Regions from separate parts of the Oxobacter pfennigii genome, predicted to be linked through region 2. Evidence: riboswitches for the same ligand, from Rfam matches in the RefSeq annotation. Region 2 holds a riboswitch; the other holds the start of a gene.
The links. A riboswitch is a leader RNA that binds a small molecule or an ion and turns the genes downstream of it on or off. The one in region 2 is predicted to bind cyclic di-AMP.
Positions count from the first base shown of each region.

Region 1: linked by a shared signal. The riboswitch ahead of OXPF_RS01815 (cell wall hydrolase) and the one ahead of OXPF_RS19935 (peptidoglycan DD-metalloendopeptidase family protein) in region 2 are both predicted to bind cyclic di-AMP.

Region 1 covers NZ_LKET01000016.1:24,985-41,282, forward strand. The annotation lists gene OXPF_RS01780 (phosphoribosylformylglycinamidine synthase) at 1-3,624, shown strand, start outside; gene OXPF_RS01785 (C-GCAxxG-C-C family (seleno)protein) at 4,026-4,430, shown strand; gene OXPF_RS01790 (LURP-one-related/scramblase family protein) at 4,474-4,956, shown strand; gene OXPF_RS01795 (HAD family hydrolase) at 5,134-5,775, opposite strand; gene OXPF_RS01800 (NAD(P)/FAD-dependent oxidoreductase) at 6,030-6,902, shown strand; gene trxA (thioredoxin) at 6,908-7,240, shown strand; gene OXPF_RS01810 (DNA-3-methyladenine glycosylase family protein) at 7,335-8,204, shown strand; gene OXPF_RS01815 (cell wall hydrolase) at 8,326-8,898, opposite strand; cyclic di-AMP (ydaO/yuaA leader) riboswitch at 8,899-9,021, opposite strand; gene OXPF_RS01820 (AAA family ATPase) at 9,208-11,403, shown strand; gene OXPF_RS01825 (ACT domain-containing protein) at 11,408-11,845, shown strand; gene groES (co-chaperone GroES) at 12,086-12,370, shown strand; gene groL (chaperonin GroEL) at 12,391-14,013, shown strand; gene larE (ATP-dependent sacrificial sulfur transferase LarE) at 14,369-15,181, shown strand; gene larB (nickel pincer cofactor biosynthesis protein LarB) at 15,187-15,948, shown strand; gene larC (nickel pincer cofactor biosynthesis protein LarC) at 15,962-16,298, shown strand, end outside.
Region 2 covers NZ_LKET01000068.1:98,089-114,386, forward strand. The annotation lists gene OXPF_RS19930 (YqaA family protein) at 123-677, opposite strand; gene OXPF_RS19935 (peptidoglycan DD-metalloendopeptidase family protein) at 773-1,792, opposite strand; cyclic di-AMP (ydaO/yuaA leader) riboswitch at 1,796-1,923, opposite strand; partial or broken gene OXPF_RS21980 (spermidine/putrescine ABC transporter ATP-binding protein) at 2,001-2,189, shown strand; gene OXPF_RS19940 (ABC transporter permease) at 2,179-3,009, shown strand; gene OXPF_RS19945 (type I phosphomannose isomerase catalytic subunit) at 3,122-4,087, shown strand; gene OXPF_RS19950 (DMT family transporter) at 4,116-5,165, opposite strand; gene OXPF_RS19955 (DUF5301 domain-containing protein) at 5,178-6,011, opposite strand; gene rodA (rod shape-determining protein RodA) at 6,041-7,135, opposite strand; gene minE (cell division topological specificity factor MinE) at 7,360-7,635, opposite strand; gene minD (septum site-determining protein MinD) at 7,651-8,451, opposite strand; gene OXPF_RS19975 (septum site-determining protein MinC) at 8,479-9,099, opposite strand; gene OXPF_RS19980 (penicillin-binding transpeptidase domain-containing protein) at 9,283-11,700, opposite strand; gene mreD (rod shape-determining protein MreD) at 11,717-12,220, opposite strand; gene mreC (rod shape-determining protein MreC) at 12,222-13,073, opposite strand; gene OXPF_RS19995 (rod shape-determining protein) at 13,100-14,131, opposite strand; gene radC (RadC family protein) at 14,155-14,850, opposite strand; gene OXPF_RS20005 (Maf family protein) at 14,852-15,439, opposite strand; gene OXPF_RS20010 (DUF4321 domain-containing protein) at 15,458-15,715, opposite strand; gene OXPF_RS20015 (SPOR domain-containing protein) at 15,924-16,298, opposite strand, start outside.

The DNA.
Region 1 (16,298 bases), on a different contig from region 2:
GAGTATGAAAAATCCAAATATATCATCTTTTCGGAGCCTCCTGTGGATGATGTATATGATGAAGCTTTGAACTTAAAGGGAGGTTTGCGGGCATTTGCTATAGAATACCTGCCCGGCCAGTATGACCAGAGAGCCGACTCCGCCGCCCAGTGCGTGCAGATACTTACTCAAAAAGAAAGGCCTGAAGTGTTGTCAGCAAAGGTCATAGTGATTGAAGGGGATATAAGTGACAGTGATTTTGGCAGAATAAAATCATATTGCATAAATCCCATTGAATCAAGGGAAGCTTCTCTTGAAAAGCCGGAGACTTTGGAAGTGAACTATAATGAGCCGGAGGATGTTGAAGTTTTAAAAGGCTTTACCGGCTTTTCAAAGGAAAAATTAGATGAGTTTATGACTTTTATGGGTCTTGCCATGAGCATGGAGGATTTAATATTCGTACAGGAATACTTTAAAGACACTGAAAAGAGGGACCCTTCCATAACTGAAATTAGGGTCATTGACACATATTGGTCGGACCACTGCCGTCATACCACATTTCTTACAAATATAAAGGAAGTATCCATTGAAGAAGGCAAATACAAGAGTGTAATTGAAAAAGTTTTGTCTGATTATATGGCTTCCAGAAAATATGTATACGGGGACAGAGAAAAGGATGTAAGCCTCATGGATTTAGCAACCATATCCATGAAGGAATTAAGAAAAAAGGGATATTTAAAGGACCTGGATGAATCTGAAGAGATAAACGCCTGCAGTATTGCGGTCAATGTGGATGTTGACGGCAGAGATGAAGAGTGGCTTATAATGTTTAAAAACGAGACACACAATCACCCAACAGAAATAGAACCCTTCGGAGGTGCGGCAACCTGCCTTGGCGGAGCTATAAGAGACCCGTTATCAGGGAGGTCTTATGTTTATCAGGCAATGAGGGTGACAGGAAGCGGTGACCCAAGAACAAAGATAGAAGATACCTTAAGCGGAAAGCTGCCCCAGAGAAAAATAACCACCGGCGCTGCGGCAGGCTACAGCTCTTATGGGAATCAGATAGGGCTTTCAACGGGCCTGGTTTCTGAAGTATATCATCCGGATTTTGTTGCAAAGAGGATGGAAATAGGAGCGGTTATAGGAGCTGCGCCAAAGGGCAATGTCGTAAGGCTAAGTCCGACTCCGGGAGACAAAATCATTCTTTTAGGGGGAAGGACAGGGCGTGACGGCTGCGGCGGCGCTACAGGGTCTTCAAAGGAGCACGATGAAGAGTCCCTTTTAAGCTGCGGCGCAGAGGTACAAAAAGGAAATCCTCCCACCGAGAGAAAAATACAGAGGCTTTTTCGAAATCCTGAAGTTTCAAAGCTTATTAAAAGATGTAATGATTTCGGAGCCGGCGGCGTATCTGTTGCAATAGGTGAATTGGCCGACGGACTGGAAATAGATTTGGATAAAGTGCCTAAAAAATATGAAGGCCTGGATGGGACAGAGCTTGCCATATCCGAGTCCCAGGAGCGTATGGCAGTTGTCGTAAGCCAAGCTGATGTTGAAAGGTTCATAGCTTTAGCCGGGGGAGAGAATCTGGAAGCCGTTGAGGTTGCACAGGTAACGGATAAGAACAGACTCAAAATGACCTGGCGGGGCAAGGAAATAGTTGATATAAGCAGGGATTTTCTCAATACAAACGGTGCAAAGCAATACAGCAATGCCCATATTAAACTCCCCAAAGAAGAAAATAATTATTTCAAAGCAAGGCTTGAAAATTTTGATTCAAAGCAAAAAAGCCTGAAGGAAAAATGGCTTGATAATTTAAGGGATCTTAACGTATGCAGCCAGAAGGGAATGGTAGAAAGGTTTGACAGCACCATAGGCGCAGGAACGGTTCTAATGCCCTTTGGCGGAAAATTTCAGCTGACTCCCATGGAGGTTATGGCAGCCAGGATTCCTGTACTAAAAGGAGAAACAAGAACCGGAACATTAATGAGCTATGGCTATAATCCTGAGCTTGCAAAATGGAGCCCATTCCATGGCGCTGTATATGCCATAACCGAAGCCGTTACAAAGATAGTGGCAGCAGGCGGAAACTACAAAAATATAAGGTTAACCCTTCAGGAATACTTCGAAAAGCTTGGCAAGGATCCTGAAAAATGGGGGAAGCCCTTAGGAGCTCTCTTAGGTTCATATTATACCCAAATGAAGCTGTCCATTCCGGCCATAGGCGGAAAGGACAGCATGTCGGGAACTTTTAAGGACTTAAACGTTCCTCCAACTTTAGTTGCTTTTGCTGTTAATTTAATAAATACAGATGAAGTAATTTCAGGCGAATTCAAAGGCAAAGGCAGCCAGGTTGTTTTAATACCATGCCCAAGAGATGAGTATAATCTCCCTGTATTTGAAGTTTTAGAATTCAATTTTGAAAAGATTACCGAGCTGATTAATAAAGGTAAAGTATTATCTTCATATACAGTAAGACTCGGCGGAATTGCAGAAGCAGTCAGTAAGATGTCCTTTGGAAACAGCATAGGTTTTGATTTTGCAGAGGATATGGAGGAAGAGAAGCTTTTCTCATCGGATTACGGCAGTATAATACTTGAAATTCCAAAGGAAGAAAAGCTTGATGAAATTTTAAGGGACGTAGAATATAAATTGCTTGGCCATACAACTGAAGATAAGTGTATTAAAGCCAAGTATATGGCATTGGATTTAGACGAGGCTGTAAATGCCTGGATGGAGCCACTGGAAAAGGTGTTTCCGACAAAGGCTAAAGCGTTGGATACAAAGCTTGAAACTTTCGAATCAAATATAAAAAGCAGCCTTAAACCCAGAGTATCCAGTATGAAGCCAAGGATTTTCATACCTGTTTTTCCTGGCACCAATTGCGAGTATGATACTGCAAGGGCCTTTGAAAAAGCAGGGGGAACAGCCGATATATTCGTAGTTAAAAACCTTACTCCAAAAGATATAGAAGAAACATTAAATGAGTTGTGCAAAAGGATTGAAAGTTCACAGATAATAGCAATACCCGGAGGTTTCAGCGGAGGAGACGAACCCGACGGTTCGGGGAAATTCATAGCCACAGCCTTAAGAAATCCTAAAGTCAAGGATGCGGTCATGAATTTACTAAAAAACAGGGACGGATTGATGATTGGCATATGTAACGGTTTCCAGGCTCTAATCAAACTTGGCCTTGTGCCGTACGGCGAAGTCAGGGATATTGACAGTACATCACCTACCCTTACCTTCAACACATTGGGAAGGCATATATCACGTATGGTTCAAACCAAGATTGCTTCCACAGCATCCCCCTGGTTTAATAACGTAAAGGCAGGAGATGTCCATACCGTTGCCGTATCCCACGGGGAAGGAAGGTTCTGGGCAACGGAGGATGTAGTTGACAGCTTGGTTAAGAACGGTCAGATTGCTACTCAGTATGTGGATTTCAGCGGAAAGCCAACCATGGATATAAGCTATAATCCCAATGGTTCCATATGCGCAATTGAGGGTATTACAAGTCCTGACGGGAGAATATTAGGAAAAATGGGACATTCCGAGAGAGCAGGTTATAATGTTTTTACAAATATCCCTGGAGATAAGGACCAGAAGATATTTAAAGCCGGTGTTGATTATTTTAAGATCTAACTTATAGAGATCAGCTTTCACATCAATGTTAAGATAATTGGTGTGAAAGCTGATTTTATTTAACAAGCCCAATTGGTAGTCCAAATGAAAATATTATGCAGCAATCATGGTGAAGCACTGTGTTTACTGTGCTTGAGTTCTGCAAGTTCTAAGTTTCCCCGCCTTGAAGATACAAGAATTATAAAACTTTCTTCGTTCAAACAATCTAAAATTCTGAGTAATATCTTTGGCAGAGTCACCAAGAGCTTTAGAGAGAACTCTCACAAATGCTCATTTGCGTTGTTTTCAAATGCGACAGCCTCATGCATAATAAATCTGAGATAATGGTTTCAAATGGCTTTGCCAGTTAAAATCATTATGCTAATATATTATTAAGTGTATAAACAATGGGGGGAATTGAAATGCTTAAGGAAATGGTGAATAAGTACTATGACAAGAGCTATGACCTAAACTGCGCGGAAACTCTTTTGTATGCGGCAAACGAGGAGTATGATTTAAATATGGATAAAAAAGCATTAAAGATTGCTGCAGGCTTTGGAGGGGGAATGGCTGTCGAGGGCGACTGCGGTGCACTGACTGGCGCCATTATGGCTCTTGGAGTAATGTTTGTAGAAAAACAGGCCCATGAGTCCGACAGGATAAAAACTTTAACAAAGGAAATGATACAGAAGTTTAATGAGAAGCTGAAATCCGTAAATTGCAAAGAGTTAAAGTCCATGTACAGGAATGATGAAATCAGATGTACGGATATAGTTTATGCAGCAGCAGAAGCACTGGATGAAATAGTTTCAAGAGAGAGAAAATAAAAGGCATAGTTTATATTAATTATAAAGGAGTAAATAAATATAAATGAAATATCTTATAAGGCAGAAAATATTCAGTATAGGAGATAATTTTACTATAAAAGATGAAATGGAAAACGATAAATTCATCGTGAAGGGAAAGGTTTTTGCGCTGGGTGATAAGCTCAGGATATATGACACCTCGGAAAATGAGGTGTCATATATTGAGCAAAAGCTTTTCAAGTTTTTGCCTGAGTATAATATTTACCTATACGGAAAGCATTGTGCTACGGTTAAAAAGAAGTTTACATTTTTGACTCATAAGTTTGATATAGACAGTTCAATGGGAGAATACAAGGTGGAGGGAGATTTCTTTGGCTTTGAGTTTAATATAACCAAAGACGGAAATGTTGTTGCTTCAGTCTCTAAAAAATTCTTCTCCTTTTCCGATACCTATGGTGTGGATATAGACGATGATGAAAATCACGGTTTTCTGCTGGCTCTGGTCATAGTAATTGACCAGGTTATACACGATAACAAGAATAAATAAACAAAAATACATCTATTAAGCAGGCACCTTATTGTGAAGAGCTTATCGGCCGGAAAATCTTCCTGATTTTAACCGCCGCGCCTCAGCATAAGTCGGAGGCATAACTTTAGTTGTATCACCTTTCATCTATGCTCGCTTGTCGCTTCTTCACAATAAGATGCCTTTAGAATGTCGCTTTTATATCTCCGTAAAGCCTATTATATACCTGTCGGCGGTACTGGCGATTTCTTCCTTGTAGGGATGAGAGAATTCATCATGTACGGCAATGGCAGTCATTCCCGCTCTCTTTGCGCCTTGCACGCCTGACAGGGTATCTTCAAAGACCAAGCATCTTGAAGGGTGCACATCAAGCTGTGCCGCAGCTTCAAGAAAAATATCGGGACATGTCTTATCCTTGGTAACCTCACTTCCGGTAACTACCGCATTAAAAAAGACATCGATGCCGGTACGCTTCAGGATTATTTCGGTCAAATCCCTTGAATTGCAAGTGGCGAGGCCGATCTTTAAGTTGTTTTCCTTGACCATATTAATAAAATCAAAGGCTCCCGGCTTTAATGCAATTACATTTTCATAATAATTTTTTACCAGGCAAATCCATTCAGCAACTATATCACTAATATTTTCATTAAGATTAAATCTGTCTTTGAAATACTGGGCGGTTTCAAGAAAACTGCTGCCTTCTATTTCTTTTTGAAGATTGACCGGAACTTCGATATTGCGTTTTTGAAGAAAATCCTCGTCTACCCGCCTCCATACCCACATGGAATCAATCAATGTACCGTCCATGTCAAATATTACTGCGTCAAAATTATCAAACATTTTGTCTCCTCCGTATATAAACACACATTCAAGGTATATTAAATTATATCATGAAAAGATTTCAAATGACTGTGCCAATTGAAATCTTTATATCGCGAATTTTACATAGTAAAATTCGTATCACAATGAATCCTTGCAGGATTCATTATATCATACCTTATTTTTAAACAACATAAAGTTTATGTTAAAAAGTAAATTCCATATGTTGACTTGGAAATAATTTTATGTTAATATACCTACAGGGGGTATACCATATGAATGATGTATTTGATGTAATAATAATCGGAAAAGGCCCGGCGGGGATATCAGCTTCCCTGTATACCTCGAGGGCAAATCTTAAGACTTTGATAATAGGAGAAGCCGGCAGTTTATCAAAAGCCCATCTTATTGATAATTATTTTGGCTTTGAAAACGGCATAAGCGGAAGTGAATTGCTTAAACAGGGTGAAAATCAGGCTAAAAGGCTGGGCACCGGCATTATAGAGGATCAGGTTATAGCTCTGGAATTTGATTACGTCGATAAATATACAGTAAAAACAGGGAAGGGTACTTACCATTCAAATGCTGTGCTTCTTGCCACCGGTTCGCAAAAGAAAAGCATAATCATTGAAAATATCGATAAGTTTGAAGGTAAAGGTATCCATTATTGCACCACCTGTGACGGATTTTTTTACAAAGGAAAAAAGGTAGCTATCTTAGGATATAATGAATATGCCAAAAACGAATTGGAAGAAATGAAGCATTTCACTGAAGATATTACCCTTTTGACCAACGGAAACAAAAAGACTGTAGATTTTGAAGGTGTAAAGATTTTTGAAGGGAAGCTCAAATCATTAAATGGCGGAGAATTTTTGGAAAGCATTATATTTGAGGACGGTAATGAGGAAAAATTCGATGCTGTATTTATTGCTTATGGCACTGCGTCTTCCGTTGATTTTGCAAGGAAACTCGGTGTTATAATAAAAGACGGGACAGTAGAAGTCGATGACGAACAAAAGACCAATCTAAAGGGCCTGTATGCTGCAGGAGATTGTGCCGGCACCATAAAACAGGTATCTGTCTCAGTAGGCCAGGGAGCAATTGCAGGTTTAAAAATTATTGAGTATATCAGAAATTTCAGGAGGTAGATAATATGGCAGGAAAGAATATTGTAGTTTTATCAGATGATAGTTTTCATCAGGAAGTATTGGAATCGAATATTCCGGTAGTAGTGGATTTTTGGGCTACATGGTGCGGTCCTTGCAAAATGTTTGCACCGATTTTTGAAGAAGTAGCTGCCGAATACGAAGGTAAAGTAAAGTTCTGCAAGCTTGATACCGACGCAAATCCCAAGACTTCCATGGAATACGGCATAAGAAGCATACCTACGGTTGCTTATTTTAAAAGCGGTGAAACTCCAAAGGGCTCAGTAGGCCTTTTATCAAGAGATGATTTTAAAAATGCTGTTGAAACTTTGTTGAAATAACTAAAAACCTGGCGTAAGGCCAGGTTTTATGTTTTAATAATATATATGTATTTATATCGGCTAAGGAGGTGGAACTACTTTGAACAATAGAATTATGGAAGATGGCGGGAAAGTTATCATAGAGAATATTCGGGATTTTGAGCCTAAACATGTATTTGATTGCGGCCAGTGCTTCAGGTGGTATGAAGAAGGTGACGGAAGCTATACCGGCGTCGTACAGGGAAGAGTAATTAATGTGAAAAAAGATGGACAAACCCTTGTATTGGATAATACGGATAAGAAGGAATTTGATGGTCTCTGGTATGATTATTTCGATATGGGAAGGGATTATGGAAAAATCAAAAACGAGCTTTCAGAGGATGATACTCTAAAAGAAGCCATTGGCTTCGGAGAAGGCATAAGAATTTTAAAACAGGACGAATGGGAGACTTTGATTTCATTCATTATATCTGCAAATAACAGGATACCCATGATTAAAAGAGCCATAAAAGAAATATCCGAAAAGTGGGGAAAGCCTGTTGTATATAAAGGAAATACTTATCATTCCTTTCCTTCCCCTCAAGATTTAAAAGATGCATCTGTTGAGGATTTTGAAAGCTGCCATACAGGCTTTCGGGCAAAATATATAAAAAAGACTGTGGAAATGGTAATTAACAAAGAGATAGACCTATATAATTTGAAAAACCTTACTTATGCTGAAGCCAGAAATGAGCTCATGAAGCTTCCCGGGGTAGGGCCTAAGGTGTCTGACTGCATATTGCTTTTTTCAATGTATTATTATGAGGCTTTCCCTGTTGATGTGTGGGTAAAAAGGGTTATGCAGCATTTTTATCTTGCTCCAGATGTCAGCCTGCCTAAAATAGAAAAATTCGGACAGGAGAAGTTTAAAAAATTAGCGGGTTTTGCCCAGCAGTATTTGTTTTACTATGCCAGGGATTTGAAGGGCAAGGAAATAAGCGTATAGCTTTTTAAAAAAAATAAGAACCCCACCCGCTAATAGCAATCAAAGATTGCTAGCGGGTCCCGGAAACCTTGTTACTTCGTAATAAAAAACAAAAGCCGTAAATTAATACGGCTTTTGTTTTTTATTTGAAGAACACATGTCTGCCTATTGTTGTTGGTTTATTTTTAGTGGCATTTTTCATCCAAGTACTTGTCGCAGATTTCGGATTATAATAGAAAATTGCATCATCTGTAGGGTCATTTCCCCTTAGTGCCTCATCCACTGCCATATAGGATTCAGCATCCGGATTTATATCCATATACCTTTCATCCAGACAGGAAAAAGCATTTTTTTCGTATATAACATCTTTAATAGTCTTGGGGAATTCAGGATGCGACAGCCTGTTGATTATAACAGAGGCAACAGCTATTTTTCCAATGAAGGGTTCACCTTTGCTTTCAGCATATACAACCTTCGCAATAAGCTCAACTTCATCATCTGTAAGTTCATACTTGAAATTATTTGATTCATTGCTTTTAAAGGCTGTAACGGACAAAGAATTTTCAGAAGGAACATTGACACTTTTCATATTATGATATGGCGTGAATATTTTGATGAAGGTGCTGTCATCGTCCTTTGAATCCCTGCAAAATGCACTGCCTGATCCTAATCCGATTAGCACTGCAACAACGAGTAAAAATACTCTTTTTTTCATGTGTATACCCCCTTTTGCCTACGAGGTTAGCTGACGGGTTCGGTAAAGGCATAACCTACGCTTTCGCGATTCACCCCAAATTTGGTTCCCCCGTGTTTTATTAAACTTCGGCTTATTCTTAATATGTGTCTTTTTAAGAAAAATATTCGAAAAAGACTTTTATATTTTTTATTTTTGAATTATGTTGTTCATATAATATGGATGAAATTAACCTAACTGACGTAGAATTATTATATAAGCTGTAATTTTAGAATTACTCCGGGCAATGGCCGAAATTCACGGTAAGTATTATGTGAAAGGTGGAGCAATATGAAGATTGAGATTCCTGCAACCTCCCTTATTGTGCTTTGCGGCATTGCCGGATGCGGTAAGTCTACTTTTGCGCTTAAAAATTTCAAGGATACTGAAGTTGTATCTTCTGACAGATGCAGGGCTCTGGTTTCCGATGATGAAGAGAATATGGAAGTATCAAAAGAGGCCTTTGAACTTTTTTATTACATTATAAAAAAGAGAATGAACCTTAAAAAATTAGTGGTTGCAGACTCGACGGCAGTATCTCACGAGGCAAGAAGAAAGCTTTTAGACCTGGCAGAGGACAATAATTATTATTCTATTCTCTTGGCATTTGATATATCCACTGAAATTGCCATTGAAAGAAATAATTTAAGACAAAGAAAGGTGTCGCGTTATGTTATAGAAAAACAATATGCTGCTTTTCTTAAATCTTTAAAATCTGTTGAAAACGAGGGATTTGACAAAGTGATCGTACTGAATGAGAATGATGCCGATGATTTCAAACATGAAATTGTTTCCTATAATATAGAAACTGAAGATAAAGCTTTGTTTGATATAATTTCCGATGTTCACGGCTGCTGTACCGAGCTTGAAATGCTCCTAGACAAACTTGGTTACAGAAAAAATGGATTCAAATACAGCCATCCTGACGGAAGAAAGGTTGTATTCGCAGGTGATATCGTGGACAGAGGACCAAGGACAATGGATACTATAAGGACCGTCATCAATATGGTCAATTCGGGAAATGCCCTTTATATACCCGGAAATCACTGCAATAAATTTTACAGATACTTAAAAGGCAGCAAGGTGCAGATAAAGAATGGATTGGAAACTACGGTCAAGGAATACGAAAAGCTTGAAAAAAGCGAAGCAAAGAAAATTAAAAATGATTTTTTGGAGCTATATGAAAATTCTCCTCTTTATTTGATGCTGGACAATGGCAATCTTGTTGTAGCCCATGCAGGAATAAAGGAAGAAATGATTGGAAAGCTGTCAAAAAAAATAATTGATTTTGTACTGTACGGCGATGTGACGGGGGAAGTTGACGATAAAGGGCTTCCTATAAGAGGTGATTGGGCAGCGAATTATTACGGAAAACCTATGATAGTTTACGGACATACTCCCGTTTCCAAGGCGGTTTTTGTCAATAATACCATAAATATCGACCAGGGCGCTAGCATGGGAGGAAGCCTGACTGCCTTGAGATATCCCGAAAAGGGGCTCGTCTCAGTCCAATCCCAGGGAACCTATTACCGTGGAGGCAGGCAACAAAAGGAGATGGAACGGGAGATTAAACTTGATGATTATAAAGAATCTTTGAGTTTAAGAGACAGACACGATCACAAAATCAAAATTGATTTTGCAGAATTGAGAAATACCGTTGATACTTTAAGAGCAAAAGAAGATATTATCAAATGGATAATATATATTCCGCCGATTTTGCCTTCCATAAATAATGAAAGCTTGGAAAGCCAGCTTCAAAACTCAATGAAGTATTACAAGGAAAGAAGCTTTGACAAGGTAATAATAGAACCCAGATTTTCAAGTGAAAGCATTATTATGATAATCTGCAGGGACGAATTGTGTGCCGCCGGATATTTTAAAGGAGACAGTCCGGCTATGGCTTATTCTATATATAGGGAAGAAATAGTCTTAAATGACAGAGTGTTAATGAAGCTGCAGGCAGATATAAAGGCCAAGGGCTATTTCGAAAAATACAACACTGAATTTTTAGTTATAGAGGCAGATGTTCTTTCGCAGGCAGATGATATTTCCATTGTTCCTGTAAAAATAATTTCTCATAGCTGTGAAGCCTATACCAACAAGGATAACCCTTGGCAAAGAGACAGCATTGAAAGGCTTATAGAGTATTCGAATATATTCCGCAGAAACTTAAACCAGATATTTGACACAGACACAGAAGCAAATTCTATTATTTCTAAATTTAGCCAAGAGAGGTATAATAGCTATGTGGTAAAATCCGAAAAAAGCCGCCCCGAATATAAAGGACGCATTGTACAGCCTGAGATCCTGTGTACTAGAGAGCCCCTGTGCACCGGTTTGGACAGCTTCAGGCAATCGGTATATTCCTATGATTTAAGCGACATAGCCTTGAACAAATTTCTAAACAAAAAAATGTCCAACAGATACTTTGAATATATTATAGGAGCTGTCACCATAAACAACAGAATGATAAAAATGAGGGAGTGATGTAATGGAGCTCAAGTATTATATAATAGAAGGCTCTGTACTGCCGGAGGTTTTCAAAAAAGTAGTAGAAGTAAAAAAGCTTCTGGAAACGGATATGAAGATGTCCATAAACACGGCATGCAAAAATGTGGATATAAGCAGGAGTACATATTATAAGTACAAGGACAGCGTTTTCGAGTTTTATGAAAACAAAAGGGCAAAAATAGTCACCTTCTCACTTAATGTTCAGCATGTTCCCGGAGTCTTATCAAACATATTGGAGACTATCGCCGAAAGCCAGGCAAATGTTCTTACCATAAATCAAAACATACCCATAAACGGTATGGCGCTCATTGTGATTTCTATGGAGACAGTAAAGATGACAAGAGGCGTGGAAGACCTTATAAACAGCCTCAGAAACATCGATGAGGTTAGAAAAATAGATATATTATCAAGGTCTTGAATATATTAAAAATTATTAAAAAATAGTAAAACTAAGAGAATTTAAGGAATACGGTATATTCTTATGATAAATTGAAAAAATAATAAAGTATGGGAAAATAGGGCATTTTTAGAAGGTATGCAGTATTTGCTAATACTGTACCTTTTTTTTAATATTATATTGTAATTAGCACTCGCGTATGGTGAGTGCTAACAAAATGATTTTTAAATAAAATTTACATAATTTATAAGGAGGGTTACAATGAATATTAAACCATTAGGTGACAGAGTTGTTATTAAAAAGATTGAAGCCGAAGAAACAACAAAGAGCGGAATAGTACTTCCCGGTACTGCCAAAGAAAAACCCCAGATGGCTGAAGTAGTTGCAGTAGGCCCAGGCGGTATAGTTGAAGGCAAAGAAGTTGCTATGCAGGTTAAAGTAGGAGATAAAGTAATATTCTCAAAATATGCCGGAACAGAAGTTAAGTTTGACGAAGTAGAATATACAATTTTAAAACAGGACGATTTATTGGCAGTAGTAGAATAATTCTATAGGAGGGAAATATAATGGCAAAACAGATTAAATTTGGCGAAGACGCAAGACGTTCATTGCAAAAAGGCGTTGATAAGCTTGCCGATACTGTAAAGATAACTTTAGGACCTAAGGGAAGAAATGTTGTATTAGACAAAAAATTCGGTGCACCCCTTATAACAAATGATGGTGTTACAATTGCAAGGGAAATTGAGCTTGAAGACCCCTTTGAAAACATGGGGGCTCAGCTTGTTAAAGAAGTCGCTACAAAAACTAACGACGTTGCCGGTGACGGTACTACAACAGCAACACTTCTTGCACAGGCTATTATAAGAGAAGGTTTGAAAAACGTGGCAGCCGGTTCAAACCCCATGCAAATCAGAACAGGAATAAACATGGCTGTTAATGTGGCAGTTGATGAAATAAAGAAAATAAGCAAGCCTATAAACGGTAAAGAAGATATCGCAAGAGTTGCAGCAATATCCGCATCCGATGAAAGCGTAGGAACTCTTATAGCAGATGCTATGGAAAAGGTAGGAAACGACGGAGTTATAACCGTTGAAGAATCCAAGACCATGGGAACTGAACTTGATGTTGTTGAAGGTATGCAGTTTGACAGAGGATATATTTCTGCTTACATGGTAACTGATACAGAAAAGATGGAAGCTGTATTGGATGACCCATATATACTTATTACCGATAAGAAGATAGCTAACATACAGGAAATACTTCCTGTTCTTGAACAGATTGTACAGCAGGGCAAGAAACTCCTGCTAGTTGCTGAAGATGTTGAAGGCGAAGCCCTTTCAACATTGGTATTGAACAAACTCCGCGGAACATTTACCTGCGTTGCCGTTAAAGCTCCCGGCTTTGGCGACAGAAGAAAGGAAATGCTCCAGGATTTAGCAATACTCACTAACGGCAGAGTTATAACCGAAGAATTAGGCTATGAACTTAAAGATACTAAAATTGACATGTTAGGAAGAGCAGAAAAGGTTAAAGTAACAAAGGAAAATACAATCATCGTAAATGGTGAAGGCGATAAGAAGACTATCAAGGACAGAGTAGCTCAAATCAGGTCACAGATTGAGGAAACTACTTCCGACTATGACAGAGAAAAGCTTCAGGAAAGACTTGCCAAATTAGCAGGCGGTGTTGCAGTAATCAAGGTTGGTGCAGCTACCGAAACTGAATTAAAGGAAAAGAAGTTAAGAATTGAAGATGCTTTGGCAGCTACAAAGGCAGCTGTTGAAGAAGGAATAGTACCCGGAGGCGGAACTTGCTATGTAAATGCCATTAAGGCAGTTGCAGCATTAAGCGCTGAGGGAGAAACAAAAACAGGTATTGATATCGTAAAACGCGCTCTTGAAGAACCTGTAAGACAGATAGCAGTAAACGCAGGCTTGGAAGGCTCTGTAATACTTGAAAAAGTAAGCACCAGCCCTGAAGGCGTAGGCTTTGATGCACTTAAAGAACAATATGTTGATATGATTAAAGCCGGTATCGTTGACCCGACAAAGGTTACAAGATCCGCTCTTCAGAATGCGGCATCCGTTGCAGCAACATTCTTAACCACTGAATCCGTAGTTGCTGACATACCTGAAAAGAATCCTCCTGCACCTGCAATGCCAGGCGGCGGAATGGACGGAATGTACTAAAATAAAATCAAATAAAAAGTTAACTGAACCAAAGGACACATAAAGTTGGGACACTCTTTTAAGAGTGTCCCTTAACATTATTCAGTGTAACATTATTTCTTCAGGGGTACAAACAATGTCCGCCCTCTTTTCATTTCAGACCCTTTAGTATTTAGGAACGGGGAGAAATAATGAAAGGGGACACAAATAAAGTTAGGGCTTCAACTTAGGTATCATTAACTTAATTAAGCCTATTCTTTTTAATATAAGTTGTATATAATATTAGAATAGATGAAAGGGACTGTTGCATTTGAAACAACGTATGCAGTGTTTCAAATGCAACAGCTAACTTAGAAAGTTATGTGGGAGGTATTTTATGAGCATAAATGAAAAACTCGATAAACTGAAAGAAATATTAAAAGAAATGGGAAGCGTTGTACTTGGGTTTTCCGGAGGGGTTGACAGTACATTTTTGCTTAGAGTTGCTTCGGATGTTTTAGGGGACAAGGTTATGGCAATCACAGCTTCTTCGGCGGCATTTCCCCAGAGAGAAATGAATGAAGCTATTATGTTTGCTGGAAATAACAAAATAAAGCATAAGGTTATTGTATCCGAGGAGCTTGACATAGACGGATTCTCTCAAAATCCCATTGACAGGTGCTATCACTGCAAAAAAGAATTGTTTACAAAAATTTCTCAAACCGCAAAAGAAGAAGGCTTTAAATATATAATAGACGGTGCCAATGTTGATGACAAAGGAGATTACCGTCCGGGAATGGACGCGGCAAGGGAATTAGGAGTAAGAAGTCCTCTACTTGAGGCCGGGCTTAATAAAGCAGATATTAGAGCATTGTCAAAGGATATGGATCTTCCTACCTGGGATAAGCCATCCTTTGCTTGTCTTTCTTCAAGGATTCCTTACGGACAGGAAATAACAAGGGAAAAGCTTGGTATGATAGACATTGCTGAGCAGTACCTTTTAGATAAAGGCTTCAGACAGGTAAGAGTAAGGCATCATGGAGAAATTGCCAGAATAGAAGTCGCACCTAATGAGAGAGAGAAATTTTTTTCTTTGAATTTAATGGATGAGACAGCATCCAAGTTTAAAGAAATAGGATTTAATTATGTTACTTTGGACATAAAAGGCTACAGGACAGGGAGCATGAACGAAGCCTTGAACAAGGAGTGATGCATATGGAAACTGATTCACTTAAAGCGCTGCTTGAAAATGTACGCAGTGGAAATGTTTCAACGGAAGAAGCATTATTGAAGCTTAAAAAAATGCCCTTTGAAGATATCGGTTTTGCAAAGGTGGATAACCACAGGGCTTTAAGGGTAGGATATCCCGAGGTCATATATTGTGAAGGCAAAAACCTTGAGCATATTAAGAAAATCGTCGGGGTAATGTTAAAGGGCGATTCCAACATACTTGCTACCAGGGCATCAGTTGAAGTGTACAACGCCATAAAAGAAGTTGATGATTCAGTGATTTACAATGAATTGGCCAGGATATGCTTTATTAAAAAAAGAGAAATAGGAAAAACAGAAGGCAAAATATTGGTGGTAACCGGCGGAACATCTGATATTGCCGTGGCAGAAGAGGCAGCAATAACTTCTGAGGTTTTAGGAAATACCGTAGAGCGCCTTTATGATGTGGGAGTAGCCGGAATACACAGGCTGCTGTCCAATACCGATGTGCTTTTTAACGCCAGGGTTTTAATAGTGGTTGCAGGAATGGAAGGCGCCCTTGCCAGCGTAGTGGCGGGATTGGTTGACAAGCCTGTGATTGCAGTTCCCACCAGCATAGGATACGGTGCCAACTTTAAAGGATTGTCTGCACTTTTGACCATGCTGAATTCCTGTGCCAGCGGTATAGGTGTTATGAACATAGATAATGGATTTGGGGCAGGATATCTTGCTTCGATGATTAATAAACTGGGAGAAAGTAGAGTTTAGGAGAGGGTTAAAAATGAGGACCTTATATTTTGATTGTTTTTCAGGGATAAGCGGAGACATGACTCTGGGAGCTTTGATTGATTGCGGCATAAATATAGAAGATTTTAAAAAGGAACTTGCAAAATTAAACATCGGCGGATATACCCTGGAATTCTCACGGGCAGCCAAAAACAGCATAGAGGGTACGGATGTTGATGTTATACTCCATGAACATGGCCACTACGAGTATGAACATGCTCATGACCACGACCACCATAGCCATGAACATGAAGCTGAGCATTCTCACGACCACAGTCACGAACATGTACATAGTCACGATAATCATTCCCACGATCACGGACACAGTCATA
Region 2 (16,298 bases):
ATAACGGATCTTAAATTGTCCTTATTATAATTATTAATCGGACAATTTGTCCTATTACTTGATTTTTTGAATTTATTTATAAAAAAAATACCGGCATCAATTTTGACACCGGCAGACTTAAATTATTTTCTAGCGTATCTTTTAATTATTATGTATATGATGAACACTGCAATCAAGGCTATTGCAACAAAGGTTACGGATTCAAAAGTTTTTTTAGACATTGCATGGCCAAAGAGCTGTATCAGTATACCTTCTGGCACATATCTTAGCAATCTGCAAAGACAAGTGGCAATCAAATAACGATAAAAGTTCATCCTAAAAGCCCCGGCAGACAATGTATATACCTCATAAGGTATAGGTGTAAAGGACGAAGTCATGACTGCAAAAATTCCGTATTTATTATATATTTCCTCTACCTTATTCAGTGCATCATTTCCAAACATCTTTATAATCAATGGCCTTCCTGCAATTTTGCCCAGATTATACCCGACCATCCCTCCTATAAATGAGACACAAACTGTAACTAAGCTTATTAATATTGCTTTATCCTGGTTGCTAAGCATAACCGGAAGCAAAACTATCTCAACGGGAGGCGGGAAAATTATGGGCTCGAAGAAAGCGGCTAAAAGCACACCGAATATACCGTATTTTGATAGAAAAGTAATTAAGTTTTCCATTTATCTTACCTCTTAAATCCAAAAGCTTTTACTATAAAAAAAGCACTAAAAAATTAGTGCTTTAATAGATTCCGCAAATTTAAATGCGTCCTATGTTACTTCAAATAATTGAGAGGATTTACAGCCGTGCCATTTTTTCTGATTTCAAAATGGCAATGAGGGCCTGTCGAATCTCCCGTGCTTCCGACTTTAGCTATTATATCTCCTTTGCTGACCTGCTGTCCTACACTAACCAACAATTTGGAGTTGTGTCCATAATAGCTTCTAAGTCCGTTGCCGTGATCAATTATAACGAGATAACCGTATCCGCCTTCCCATCCGCTATGTACAACCTTACCGTCTAAAAACGCACTTACATTTGTACCAGTGGGCGCTGCTATGTCTATTCCTTTGTGAGTTGTACCCCATCTTGGGCCAAACAAGGATGTCAGCGTGCCTCTTACAGGCCACATGCTTATTGAAGCAACTGCGCTGGCTGCAGCGGAGACTGATGAACCTCTTGATGCAACGGCAGCGGTTTTTGATGCGACAACTACGGTTTTTACCTGATCTACGCCCGGCAATATTATCTCCTGACCGATATTCAATTTATTAGCAGATTCCATACCATTGGTTTTTACTATATCGTCAAATTTTATGTCATATAACTTAGAAATACTTGAAAGGGTATCACCGCTTTTGATCTTATAAAGTATTCCCTTTATTGACGGGAACCTTAATTGCTGACCGATTTTCAAAGTTGAGTTGACAGAAATGTTACTGGAACTTGCTATTGAATTTGCAGTCACGCCATATTCATTTGATATGGCACCCAGTGTATCACCTGATTTTACAGTGTAGGTTAAAATCTCAGGCTTCTTTGGCTCTTCGCTGTTCTCTGCAGCTTCATCTGTTTCTTCGGTACTCTCCAGTGCAGTCTCATTAGTTTGTTCCTCATTGACCTGTGAAGAATCAGCGGCAGCTAAAACCTGTGTATCGTCAACGGTCTGAGTTACTTCCATCTTTTGTTGTGATGTAACATCCTGTGTATTCTGAGATAACAGTATCACAACAACGGAAATAATCGTTACCGCCAAGCATGCTATCAATATAGCATACTTTTTTCTTTTGTCCATATGTAACCTCCTCTATCCCGCTTACGAGGTTAGTTGTCGGGTTAGGCCATAGAGTAGCCCTCTTTAATAAGATACACCCCAATTAAGTTTCTCCCCCGCTCCGGTACCACCGGACTCAGCTGAACATATAATTTATTATATAAAACTTATTCTGATATTCCAATGGTAATTATTAACATTATGCCTCATTTTTTGGTTCTATAAACAGGATTTATCAGAAGCGATATCCATGGCAGACCGAGTTGTGGTATTATCCATGCGTCCTGCAAGTATAAAAAATATATACGACATAAACCTTACATGTGAAGTAAGAACTCCTATAAAATGCCGTGAAGCTCCTGAATTCAGGCACTATTTCAACGACATATGGAAGGAGCTTGATGTCCATGTTAAATAAATACTCAGGTTTAACTTCTAAAGATAATATATCAACAGAACACAGGAATTACTTGAAGAAAATCCATAACAGAAATACTCTGATTACAGTTACAAGAGTGCTGCTCCTCATATTTTTCTTAGTACTATGGGAAATTGCAGGTCTTATGAAATGGATTGACCCATTTTTAATAAGCCAGCCTACGCGTATGGTGAAAGTCCTTTTTAAGCTTTATAATGAAGGGACCCTTTTTCACCATATCTGGGTGACTTGTATGGAAACTGTCGTTGGCTTTGTGGCGGGAACCCTGCTTGGAACCGCAATCGCCATAATATTATGGTGGTCAGAATTCATTTGCAAGGTATTGGACCCCTATTTAGTTGTCTTAAACAGCTTACCTAAAACAGCTTTAATACCCGTATTGATTTTCTGGATTGGCAATGGTCAGCCTGCCATTATAACTACTGCCATTTTTGTCTCGGTAGTTGTTACAATAATGAGCGTACTCATTGGCTTTCAGGAAGTCGACGAAGATAAAAAAAAGCTTTTGTATGTTTTTGGTGCCACAAAACTTCAGATACTCCATAAAGTTATTTTGCCCTCTAGTGTTCCGAATATAATCTCCACGCTAAAGATTAATGTAGGATTATCCTGGGTAGGCGTTATAGTAGGAGAATTTCTGGTAGCAAGGGAAGGGCTCGGATTTTTAATAGTATACGGCGGCCAGGTAGCACAATTGGATATGGTCATGATGAGTATTATTATCCTGTCTATAGCCGCTTATATGATGTATATAATCGTATCCTACATTGAAAAATACTATATGAAATGGAAGCAATAAGGCTAATTTGGGCCTTATTGCTTTATTTATCTTTATATAAATTATACAAATTTTCATTTTTAAACTATAATGATATTAATTTAGATATGCTGCCGATTATTTGGAGGTTATTATGCTTTATCCACTTAAATTCAAACCGGTTTATAAGAACATACTATGGGGCGGAAGAAACATAGAAAAGCATTATAAGCGCTGCCTGCCTGAGGGCAGTATAGGCGAGAGCTGGGAAGTATGCTGCCATGATGAGGGTATGAGCATTATAGAAAACGGAAAGCATCAAAACCAAGGCCTTGACTTTTTAATAAACCAATACGAAGACAAGCTTTTAGGTACAGACATATTTGAAAATCATAAAAATACCTTTCCCCTTCTTATCAAACTTATTGATGCCAATGACAAATTATCCGTTCAGGTTCATCCCGATGATAAATATGCCAGGATGAATAATGAAGGCAGCGGTAAGACGGAGATGTGGTACGTCATCGATGCCAAACCTGGTGCCAGGCTTATTTACGGGCTTAAAAAAAATGTCAAAAAAGAAGATTTAAAAAATGCTCTGGAAAAAAGAAATGTTGAGCCTATATTAAATGAAGTGGCTGTAAAACCCGGGGATATATTTTATATACCGGCAGGTATGGTTCATGCCATACTGGAAGGTATACTCATTGCTGAAATCCAGCAAAACAGCAATACGACATACAGGCTGTATGACTGGAACAGGGTGGATAAAAACGGACAATTAAGAGAGCTTCATATAGAAAGAGCCTTAGATGTCATATGTTTTTCTGAAAATGAAGATTTAAATGTTCTATCTTCTTATGAATGCAGTTCCTATTGCATGAAAACCCTGGTTAACAGCCCCTACTTTTCCGTTGAAGAGATGGATATAAAGAAAAGCTATTCTAATACGACCGACGGTTCCAAATTTTATATATACATGTCCTTAAGTGGCAGGGGAATTATCAATTACTTTGATGGTTATATAGAAATAAATGCCGGTGATACAGTACTTATCCCGGCAAGTTTGGGTTTTTATGAAATAAAGGGCAATTTAAAGGCCTTGAAAATATATATATGATATAATAATTTCGAAGTAATTTTTATGCTTAATGCACATGTGCATGGTGTGTATCCGGAGTATGGGAGTGGGCATGAGTGAAAGCTTCATGCCTGTGAGCATGGCTGTGCTCTTTTACAGAAAAATCATGCGTGTGATTATGATGGCCGTCCGTGTGGCTGTGCCTGTGTTCATGTTCTGCAACTTCATGAGTATGCTGGTGAACATGGTGTTCCACTGCGGCAAAATATGAACCTAAAATCATGATGGCAAAAGCCGCAGCAAAGGAGATAGTTATTGGCTGGTTATATACAACCAAGGACAGACCTACTCCGATAAACGGGGCAATTGCATAATATGCGCTGGTACGTGCCGCGCCAAGCTCCCTTTGTGCAAGGATATAAAAATAAATACTTAAGCCATATGCAAAAAATCCAAGGGCAAGGGCTAAAACAATATAAAAAATATTTAGGGATAACTCCCTTGTAATTAAAGCGATAATAAGGGCTCCCGAGCCGGAACCTAAGCCTTTTACCATAACAATTTGAAGCGGGTCCTTTAAAGAAAGCGTCCTCGTGCAGTTGTTTTCAAGACCCCAGCACAGGCAGGCAGCAACCACAAAAATAGACCCCAATGAAAAAGAGAAGCTGCTGATATCCTCAAAAGAAAGAATAATGCTGGATATGGTAATCAGCGAAATTGCAATCCACATTCGCTTGCCTATGGCTTCTTTAAACACGAGCAAGGCAATCAGGGACGTTGATACAATTTCAAAATTATTTAAAAGGGATGCGTTTGCAGGGGTTGTCATGGTAAGCCCTAACATAAGCAAAATCGGAGCTGCAATATCCAATGTAATCATCCCAAGGATATAGGGCAGTTCCTTTTTGGTCATCTTGGCCTCATTTTGCTCTTTGTGCTTTATACTTCTCGAAACAATAATAACAGATATACCAAAACCTGCGCCTAAATATAGTAAAGATGCCATAAATGCAGGCGGAATTTCAGCCAACAATATCTTTGATATAGGAGAACTCACCCCATAGCATACAGCCGCCAAGACAGCATACAGTATGGCAGATTTTATTCTTGAATTCATAATTAACACCTCCTAAAGCAATTTTATACCAAATACCAATGTGTCTCCGATGACCTCTGTGCCCTCCTCGTTCCACTCACCTATTGCAAGTGTGACTATATATGCATGATCACTTTGTGCTTTTGATAATATGTATGCTTGAGGAGCCAGTCCTGAAGTAACTGGAAAGTCGATGCTTTCGAGTGTTTCGGCATCGTATAGGCGATAACTTCCGAATTGCTCGCGGCCGTCTGTAAAGACCCTGAAAGGTATGAACTGGGTACCCGTATCAATTCCAAGATAATAAATTGTATCCTTGATATCCGAAAGCGAAACATCCAGTGGGCTTTGGTATACAATCACAGGTACCTGTTTATTGCCTGAAACTGCTATTATTCCATCATAATTGACTGATAAATTTCCAACTGCAATATTGCGGGTATACACCCCATATATACTTTCAACTTTTTCCTTATCTCCCTTATATTTATATATTCCGATATAAGGTTCTTCAATGAGGTAATCATTCCACTCATTATACAGGCACAAGGTTCTTGACGTTCCCTTTAAGTTAAACCTTATAATAAGATAATCATTTACCGTTGGATAATCATTAACAGAATACCTCATTGTCTTTTTTGCACCTGAGAATGCAGCTAAAACAGTTTCAATATCCTCTTTATCTGTTATAACAGTTCCCCCGATGGTTTCACCATCATTAAACTGCTCCAGCTTCATAGAAATAACATCTGATGAATCAGGCAGTTCCAGTTTTTTCATTAGTACTGTCATAAAAAATACGGCTATGACGACAAAGACTATAACGACTGTTGTAAGAATCCATAATGAAGGCTTTTTGAGATTCATAATTTTAGCCTCCTATACCCATGGTATTTCTAAAAGTTAATTTTATGCCTTCGCATACCTATATTTAAAATAAGCCCTATTGAAATCATACTGGTCCACATGGAGCTTCCGCCATAGCTCACAAAGGGTAAAGTTATACCTGTTATGGGCATAAGCCCTATGGTCATACCGACGTTTTGAAACATCTGGAACAAAAACATAGAAGATATGCCTACGGCAATCATCTGGGCGAATTTATCCTTGGCAATTTTAGCTTTGCTGAAGCAGGTGAATATAAGATAAGCATATAATGCCACTAAGATTAAGGCCCCAATGAATCCGAATTCTTCACCTAATACTGAGAAAATAAAGTCTGTATGGGATTCGGGTAAAAAACCTCCCTCGTTTTGTATTCCATTTCCAAAGCCCATGCCGAATAACTGCCCTGAGCCTATGGCTATTTTTGACTGTACTATTTGATATCCCGAGCCTAACTGGTCGTTTTCGGGATTTAAAAACACTAAAAGCCTGTCCTTCTGATAAGGCTTTAGAATAGGCACAGGAGAAAACCAAACGGCTAGAACGGATACTGCCGCCGCACACAGCCCTGTAAAAAATATCTTCAAATTCAGCCCTGCCATGAAAAGCATGCCTATTACTATAAAAACCAGAACCATAGCAGTACCCAAATCCGGCTGAAGCATAATAAGCCCCAGGGGGAGCGCTGCGTACAAAAACAGCTTAAACAGGTTTCCGGGGTTGTTTATTCCATCTTCGAATTCTTCAATTTTTTTTGCCAGCATAATAATCATGGAAATTTTCATAAATTCCGAAGGCTGTATACCAAAGGATCCTATGCCAAACCAGCTGGTGGCACCGTTGGTGACCTTGCCGACTAATACAACTAATAAAAGCATAATAACATTACCGAAGTATATTACTTTATGATACATCCTATAGGTATTGTAATCTATTGCAGTTGTTACAACCAGCAAACAAAGTCCAAACAATACCCATACAATCTGCTGTATGAAATACCTGTTGGTGCCTCCACTGAAGGCCTGAGTGGCAGAAGCAATTGTAACAATTCCTATTATACATATTAGTAATATATTTATAACCAATCCGAAATCAAAATTCCTCAATATTTTCTTATTGATAAGCACAGAAAACACCTCTTTTAACAATTCATATGAATTATAGCATATAATAGTGTTCCCTTCTATAACTTAAGAAGTGGAAAATTAAGTATTGAAGCCTTGAACTGCAGAATAAAAGGCATTTTCTTATATAAAACGCAAATTTTCATAAGTCATGATTAAACTGTCTAATGCGTCCTATATAATAGAATGCCTTATAAATTCAGAAGTTATTTTCCTATGCTTCGCACTTTTTTTATGGGTATGTTGGCTGTCAGGGCTGAAATATTTTCATTCCTTCCCTCTCCGTTGCTCAATGTTATTTCTATGTTTTCTTCTTCTATTTCAACATAATCGGATATTACCTTTATAAGATCTCCCTTTATCATATTGATGAATTGAGGAGGTATATTCGATCTGTCATGTATTAAAATTAGCTTTAATCTTTCTTTTGCAACATCCTTGCTGGCGTTGGCAACTTTATTAAAAACTTTTAGTACATCCACATTATCATCCTCCTATTAAAGATTCAAAATCTTTTTTATAAATCCTTTGAAAACGTTCCTGTTCTGTTCAAGGTTCATAAAAGGAACCTCTTCTCCTAATATTCTCCTTGCAATGTTTCTATATGCCAATCCTGAAGGGGCGTTATCATAAGTTACGACAGGCTCTCCCCTGTTTGTTGACACTATAATCTTTTCATCATCGGGAATTACACCTAACATTTCAATGGCAAGTATGTCAACCATATCCTCGATGTTTAACATGTCTCCCCGCTTTGTCATATCAATCTTAAGCCTGTTTATAATAAGCCTGATTTCTTTTGCTTCCATTCCCTTTGAAACCAAAAGGCCTATGATTCTGTCCGCATCTCTTACGGCAGAAACCTCGGGTACCGTTACTACAATTGCTTTGTCGGCTCCCGCTATGGCATTTTCAAATCCCCGCTCAATTCCCGCAGGGCAATCAATCAAAACAAATTCAAATTCTTCCTTAAGTTCTTTTACTATTTTTCTCATCTGGTCAGGCTTGACTGCTGTTTTATCCTTTGTCTGAGCTGTAGGAAGAAGATACAAACCTTCAAACCTCTTGTCCCTTATCAAGGCTTGCTTGACTCTGCACAGCCCTTCCACTACATCCACAAGGTCATATACCACCCTGTTTTCAAGCCCCATAACAACGTCAAGGTTTCTCAGGCCGGTATCGGCATCCACCACTACCACCTTCTTGCCCATATTTGCAAGAGCTGTACCTAAATTTGCTGTGGTTGTTGTTTTGCCTACCCCGCCTTTTCCGGATGTTACTACATATGCTAAACCCATAAAAATCCCTCCAAAATCTTAATGTACCTATATAAATTTACCGGCAACATATGGTTCGATTATTATCATACTGTCCCTGACGCATGCCAGTTCAGGACATTTTGGTTTAATAACCTCGCCATCGGGGTGCCTTGATATTAAGTCCGCTATTCTTAACTGAACGGGTTGCAAAGAAAATGCAGCAATTATGGCCTTTTCATTTCCGGTGGCTCCAGCATGGACTACTCCCCTTAAAGTACCAAGGATTATAATATTTCCAGCTGCCTTAATATGGGCACCGGCATTAACGTCACCTATAATCACGATATTCTCGGAAGACTCAATGTTTTGACCCGAACGTATTGTATTTACGATGAACTTTGTATTTCCTTCATTGATGCCGTCAAAAACCCTTGGCTTGCTTCTTTCAATTTCTTTGACTTTTACTCCGTAGCTTTCGTAAATCCGCTTCTTGATTTCTATTTCTTCTATTTCGTCTGCATAAAAACCATCCATATCCAAAAATATATTCCCGCTTCTGAAAAAATCCTTGGAATTATCAAGTTTTACTCCTATGGCTTTAACGATAGAATTTAAATCACATTGTCCCTTTACTTTGACAATTACACCGTCCTTTGTCCCTTTAAATACTACGTTCTCGTTCTCCATTAGCATACCTCCACTGCTGCATCTACTAAATAAATTTCTTCACAAAAGTTATAATTCCTGCATGAAGTTGTAAATTTTGTTTATCTCCTTAAAATAGGGTTTTATATAATTAATTAAAAACTAGATGAACTTAACCATAAAAACAGCCCTATAAAACACGTAGTTTATAAGGCTGTTTAAAAATTAATTGGTTACATTAACTGCCGGCAGTGTATTATCCGGTGCTGTCTGTATTTCATTTGTTACCGGCTGTGCTGCGTTTAATTTGAAGTATTCTTCGTATATTGCCTTTGCAACGTTGGAAGCGCCGTATCCGCCGCTTTCGTAAATTACAACAGCTACTGCAATTTCAGGGTTTTCTGCGGGAGCAAAGCCTGCGAACCATGCATAATCATCCCTGCTGCCTGAAGCCTGTGCCGTACCTGTCTTACCTGCGGTTTTTACTGGGAAGTTACGAAATATAGCTCCTGCGGTACCGCCTTCACCGGTTACGGCGTCCATACCGGCTATTATAGTCGATAGAGTATCCGGCTTAAATTCTATTTTTGATAATACTTCGGGCTGTATTTCTTTTACTATTGTACCGTCAGCCTTTGTAATTTCCTTTATAAGGTGGGGCCTGTATCTTGTTCCGCCGTTTGCAATTGTTGCAATATAACTTGCAATCTGCAGGGGTGTAAATCTGTTTTCACCCTGGCCAATGGAGGCATTCAATACCAAACCGGCCCTCGAATACTCATTGTAGGTATCCCTTACTGCCTGAAGTATTCTGCTTCTCATTTTATAGCTTGTAATTCCTGCATCCTTTAGCTTTGCGCTGTCTCTGTCATTATTTTCAATCATGTATTTTATCAATTCTTTTTGCTCATCCGTCGGAGTGAAGGTGCCAAGCTTGGGATCATAATTGGGCTCGCTTATTTCCTTCAATACTATAAAATATGAATAGGCTTCAGCTCTCTTTCTCACAGCTTCCTTGTTTGCCACGTCTCCCGGGGATTCATAAATTTCTATACCGCTGGGTTCGCTGGCCAGTCCAAAGGATTTTGCATATTTTGATAAATTATCAAGGCCTATCCTTCTTCCTACTTCAAAGAAAAAGTAATTGCAGGAAACCTTAAGGGCATCGGTAACATTTAAACGTCCATGGCCTCCTAACTGGTAGTAGTTCCATATCCAGCAGTTTCCGTAAAAACCAGGTACCACCCTGTACTGGCCTGTATCGTTAATTATGGTTGACGGCGTTATCTCACCTGTCTCCAATCCTGCTATGGCAGAAACCATTTTAAAGGTGGAACCCGGAGGCACTGCTCCCATGGTGGCGTAATTGAACATTGGCTTTATTATTCTCTCAGGGTCTACTCCGGGATGCTCGCTATTCTGAGGTATTAGTATCTTTCTTACTTCCTCGTTAAAGCTTCCGGTAACCGCCATTATGTTTGGGTTATATCCTCCCGGCCTGCTTGCCATAGCCAGTACTTCTCCTGTTTTAACATCTATAACTACAGCTGCCCCTCTGGTGGCATAAGGATACGCCTTCTTCCCCAGTTCGCCGTTTCTGAGCTTTTGCATTATATCATCAAGGGCATTTTCTGCAACGGCCTGAAGGTTTTTATCAAGGGTCAAGACAATATTGTTTCCGGGGATTGGGTCCCTTTTACCCAATTCCTCAACTATCCTTCCATAAGCATCAACTTTGACGGTTCTTCCGCCCTTTTCACCCCTCAAATCATCCTCTGCATAGGCTTCAATTCCGTCCCTTCCTATTAAATCCACACTTACGTCATATTGTTTATCCTTATATTCCTGAGCTTTTTCAGCCGGAATTTTTCTTAAGCTTCCTAAAACCAGAGAAGCTAGCTCTCCAGAGGGATAAGTCCTCACCGGTTTTAATTTATAGTCCACGCCGGGAAGATAAAGGCCTTTTTCCATTATTTCAAAGGCAGTATCCCTATTTACATACGCAATTTCAACAGGCTTATATGCCATATAGCCCTTGTCTTTAATCATCTGGCGGATAACCATCATCTGCCTTATAAAGGGTATGTTCTTATGCTCCTCTTCAACGGGCAGTATACTATACTTTTCAACCAAATATTCAAAGGACTGTTTTGCATCATAGCTGTCGGGAATCCCGTTGTCTTTTTTCCATCTTGCTGATTGCTTATCTATGTATTCCTGTTTTTTAACTTCATCCTCATAGTTGTTGGGAAAATAAAACTTGAAATTATATTCTCCCCCATCTAAGGGTTCAATTGCTATATTAAAGTCGTCGGTTATCTTTTCATTGTTTTTATTTAAAATGTCAACAAGCCTCTCGATAACAAGCATAAGTTTTTCCTCTTCCTTCTGATCCTGAGGCTTCATCATAAATATGGTATAGCTCTGATTGTTTGTTGCAAGCTCAAAGCCGTTCCTGTCAGTTATTTTGCCTCTGGGAGCATCATCATCCACCGTTCTTATACTTTTATCCTGGGCGAGCCTTCTGTAATCATCACCCTGAACTATCTGTATGTCCGCCAGTCTAAGCAATATGGCTGCAAAGGCTATAACAAGAGCAATAGTTACAAAAGTATATCTTGTAAATACTTTTTTATTCTCCATATGACCACCTTTTAAACTAATATTTCCAGGCTTGTTCAGCAAAAATCTTGTTTACGAATTTCACAATATATCTGTAAAAGAGAAATGCCAGAATTGTATTGTATATTGCCTCGGGAATTATTTTGCTGGTAAGAGCTGTCATTATATCAAGCTCTGTCCTGATGAGATATAAAAACAGATATACAATCATCTCTTTTATTACCGTTCCGGCAAAAACAAAAAACCCCGGGACAATGACATTATCTTTGTATATTTTCCCCTCTACGCTTCCAATAATAAAAGCAGCAAGCATACAGGATATGGAATTTATACCAAAGGCACCCTGAAAGAAAATATCTTCCAGAATACCTCCCCCAATACCTACTATTGTCCCCAGGGGATTACCTTTTATCAAAGTAATGCATATAACGAAAACCAAAACTATATTCGGCTTGACTCCGAACACTTTTATATATTCAAAGAGGCTGTTTTGAAGCGCTGTTAAAATCAAAAGTAAAAGCGGTATAGCAAATTTTTTCACATCAATTCTCCTCTTCTACCGGATAATCATCCTCACTTATTGCATTAGTTATTACAAAAACCTCTTCCAGCTTTGTAAAATCAACATACGGCCTGACAACAGCTGATTTAACAAATTGTGTTGCGTCATCAGCCACTTCGATTACTTCACCAATCTTTATATTTTTAGGAAAATACTTGCTTATACCCGAGGTGACCACATAATCACCTACGGCAACAGTGGAGTCTGCCGGCAGATACATCATCCTGCAGTTTTTTTCACCGTTAAAGCCGGCAATTCCCTGGATCATCCCCTGGTCCTGTGTTCTGCTCAATGCACCGCTTACCCTGCTTTTCTCATCTATAATAGATAAAACCTTAGACCAGTTAGGGCCTACTTCCATGACTTGTCCAACAAGTCCCTGGCTGGTTACAACAGGATAATACTTTTTAACCCCCTGATTGGCGCCTTTATCGATTATAAAGACATCGTACCAGTTTCCCGTGCCTTTTCCTGTTACATTGGCTCCTAAATATGTATACTGGGCAAAATTACTTTTGAAATCCAGCATGCCCCGAAGCCTCTCATTTTCAGCCTTTACCGTTTCATAATCAACCACTTTATTTTCAAGCTCAAGATTTTCAGCCTCGAGCCTGTCATTTTCCTCTTTTATGTTTGAAATGTTGGTGATAAAGCTGAACATATTGCTTATACTCTGTCCGCCTTTATATAAATATTTCTGCACCGGGTTTAGCACGTTGCCTACAACCCCTTCAAAAATACTTACCCTGTCTCTTCTTGAGGCTGTCATTCCTATAAAGACTATAAAAACCACGCTTAACATAATTACAACGACAAGTAACTTGTTCTGCAAAATACGGCGCATGAGTATACCACTTCCTATCTATATTTCTTTGAAAGGGTCAAAGAACTCATGGAACCTAATTTATCTATGTTATCCAATGCCTTTCCTGCACCGATTGCCACACAATCCAAGGGATCTTCAGCAATGTTCACCGGCATATCTGTCTCTTCCATTATAAGCTTGTCAAAGCCTTGTAAAAGTGCTCCCCCGCCTGTCAGCATTATGCCTTTATCCATTATATCGGCTGCAAGCTCGGGAGGTGTTTTCTCCAAGGTCGATTTAATTGCATCGATTATGGCGTTAACCGGCTCGCTTAAGGCTGTGCGAATTTCTGAAGATGTTATGGTTAGTGTCTTTGGAAGGCCTGTAACCAAATCTCTTCCTCTTATATCCATTGTCTTCTCAGAATCCAGAGGGAAAGCTGAACCTATTTCAATTTTTATCTGCTCTGCAGTCCTCTCGCCTATCATGATGCTGTACTCACGCTTAACATATGATACGATGGCCTGATCAAACTCATCTCCTGCAATACGCAATGACTTGCTGGTTACAATTCCGCCTAATGAAATAACGGCAACATCCGTTGTTCCTCCGCCGATATCAACGACCATGCTTCCTGTAGGTTCATCCACAGGAAGGCCGGCTCCAATTGCAGCAGCCATGGGTTCGGGAAGAAGATGTACTTCCTTGGCACCCGCCTGCCTTGTCGCCTGTTCTATGGCATTTTTCTCCACCTGTGTAACTCCTGAAGGATAGCATACAACTATTCTCGGCCTTACGAAGGTACCTTTATTAAGCACCTTTTTAATAAAGTATTTAAGCATGGTCTGGGTCACATCAAAATCTGCAATAACACCGTCCTTAAGCGGTCGAATTGCAATGATGTTTCCCGGAGTTCTTCCTATCATTTGCTTTGCTTCATTTCCAACAGCCAAGGGCTGTCTTGTAGTATCGTTTTTAATTGCAACAACGGAAGGCTCCCTAATGACTATTCCCTTCCCTTTTATATATATTAAAGTATTTGCTGTTCCTAAATCTATTCCCATGTCCTTTGAAAAGCCAAACATGATGTGTCCCCTTTCCTATGTATCTATATAATATTTTTTTCCTTAAGACTAATATATTTTCCGTCGCCTATTATTATATGGTCAACTAATTCGATGCCGATTATTTTACCAGCCTCGAATACTCTTCTTGTAATGTTTATGTCCTCCTGGCTGGGGGATGGATCGCCTGAAGGATGATTATGGCATATTATAACTGAAGCAGAGGAAGCTTTTATGGCTTCCACAAATATTTCCCTCGGATGAACTATTGACGAATTAAGGCTTCCGATGGAAATGCTCTTCACATTTATGACCATGTTTTTGGTATTTAAAAGTATAATCTTCAAAAACTCTTTTTTAAGATAGCGCATATCCTCCATAACAAGGTCAGCTGCGTCTTCCGGAGTTTTTATATATATAGGATCCATATCCTTAAAGGATTTGAATCTTCTCCCCAATTCAAGTGAAGCTTTTATCTGAGATGCTTTTGCAATGCCTATTCCTTTTATGCTTTGCAGTTCTTCAAAGCTTGAATCATATAGAAACTTTAGCCCGTGTTCATTCTTTAAAATTTTGCTTGCAAGGTTCATTGCAGAATCATTTTTTGTTCCTGATCTCAATATTATGGCAAGAAGCTCTGTATTTGATAAGGCTTCCGGACCGTATTTGGCCATTCTTTCCCTTGGCCTCTCCTGATTTGGCATATCTTTTATAGTAAAAGCTTTGCTTTGGTTATTCATACTAAACTCCCGGTTTTAACAGGTTAACACCAAAATCACGCATCAGAACAGACAATTTATATACCGGAAGGCCCATTACGTTAAAATAGCATCCTTCAATCTTTTCAACAATTAAACTGCCTATTCCCTGTATGCCATAGCTGCCTGCTTTATCTGCAGGCTCTTTGGTGCTTATGTATTGAATTATCTCTTCATCTGTTAATTTCTTTATTTTTACTTTTGTGCTTTCATAGTTAACTGAGTGCCTGTTTCCTTTTACATCTATGATGCATATGCCGCTGAAAACGTGATGATAGTTTCCCGACAGCTTTTTTAACATGTCAAAGGAATCTTCATTATCCTTCGGCTTTCCCATGATTATACCGTTATGGACAACAATTGTATCTGCACCTATTACCAATGCTTCATCGCTTATTCTTTCTGCCACATCAAGAGCTTTCCTATATGCAAGGTGCATCACAAGCTTTTCCGGCCTTAAAGATAAACTGTTTTCCTCTTCATAATTGCTTTCCACAACCTCAAAGTTTAACCGGATGTTTTGCAATATCTCTTTTCTTCTCGGAGATTTCGATGCAAGGATAATCCTCATTACAATGCCTCCAATATTTTAGAAACGTTTGACAAATATAATCAATCCTATAATGAGGCCTATTACGGAGAAAAAATTTATGCTTATGCTGAACCCCAAAGTAAATGTAACTACTTTTAGATTTATAAGCATAGGCCCCGCACCTATACTGAAACTCTTTGTTAACATTCCGGGAATATAAGGATCTAATATGTATCCGATAAAACTCCCAATGATACAGCAGGCTACAAGCAGTATGAAAAGACTTGCTGCATTCTTTTGTACCCTTCCTACCAATGATTTTTCCCCCTTAAAAGATAATTATTCCACTATATTCCCAAAAATATAGAGTAAAAAATATGTCGTCTATCCTCATAATAGTTTAACATTTTATTTATTTTCAAACAAGTGTTGTAAATTTTTTATGTAAAGTAAGAGGCTATTAAATTTCTGCGAAGATAGCCTATCATAAGGCATTTAATACCTTTTAAGGAAAATATTTTATTTAAATAAGATTGTTATATTGCTCAATTATATCTCTATATATAAATACACATTTTACAATTTCTTCTTCGATTTGACGAATATTATCTAATTCGCTCGAAAATATTGTTTTTATTTTATTGAAATTTAAAACTATCTCTTTTAATCCTTCACCGGCATTTGCCTCTATCCCTTGCGTATTATCCAAATACCCGGTGATTTTTACTCCTAACTCTTTTATATTTTCTTTGACCTGTACATTTTCAGACCCAAAATCCTCAATACCGCTCAATACATTCAAGGCCTCATCCAGTGAATCTCCTATACTGTTTATTGTATTGCTAAGAATTATGAATTCTTTCCTGTCCTTCATGTCCTGGGATATTTCTTTTGGTTC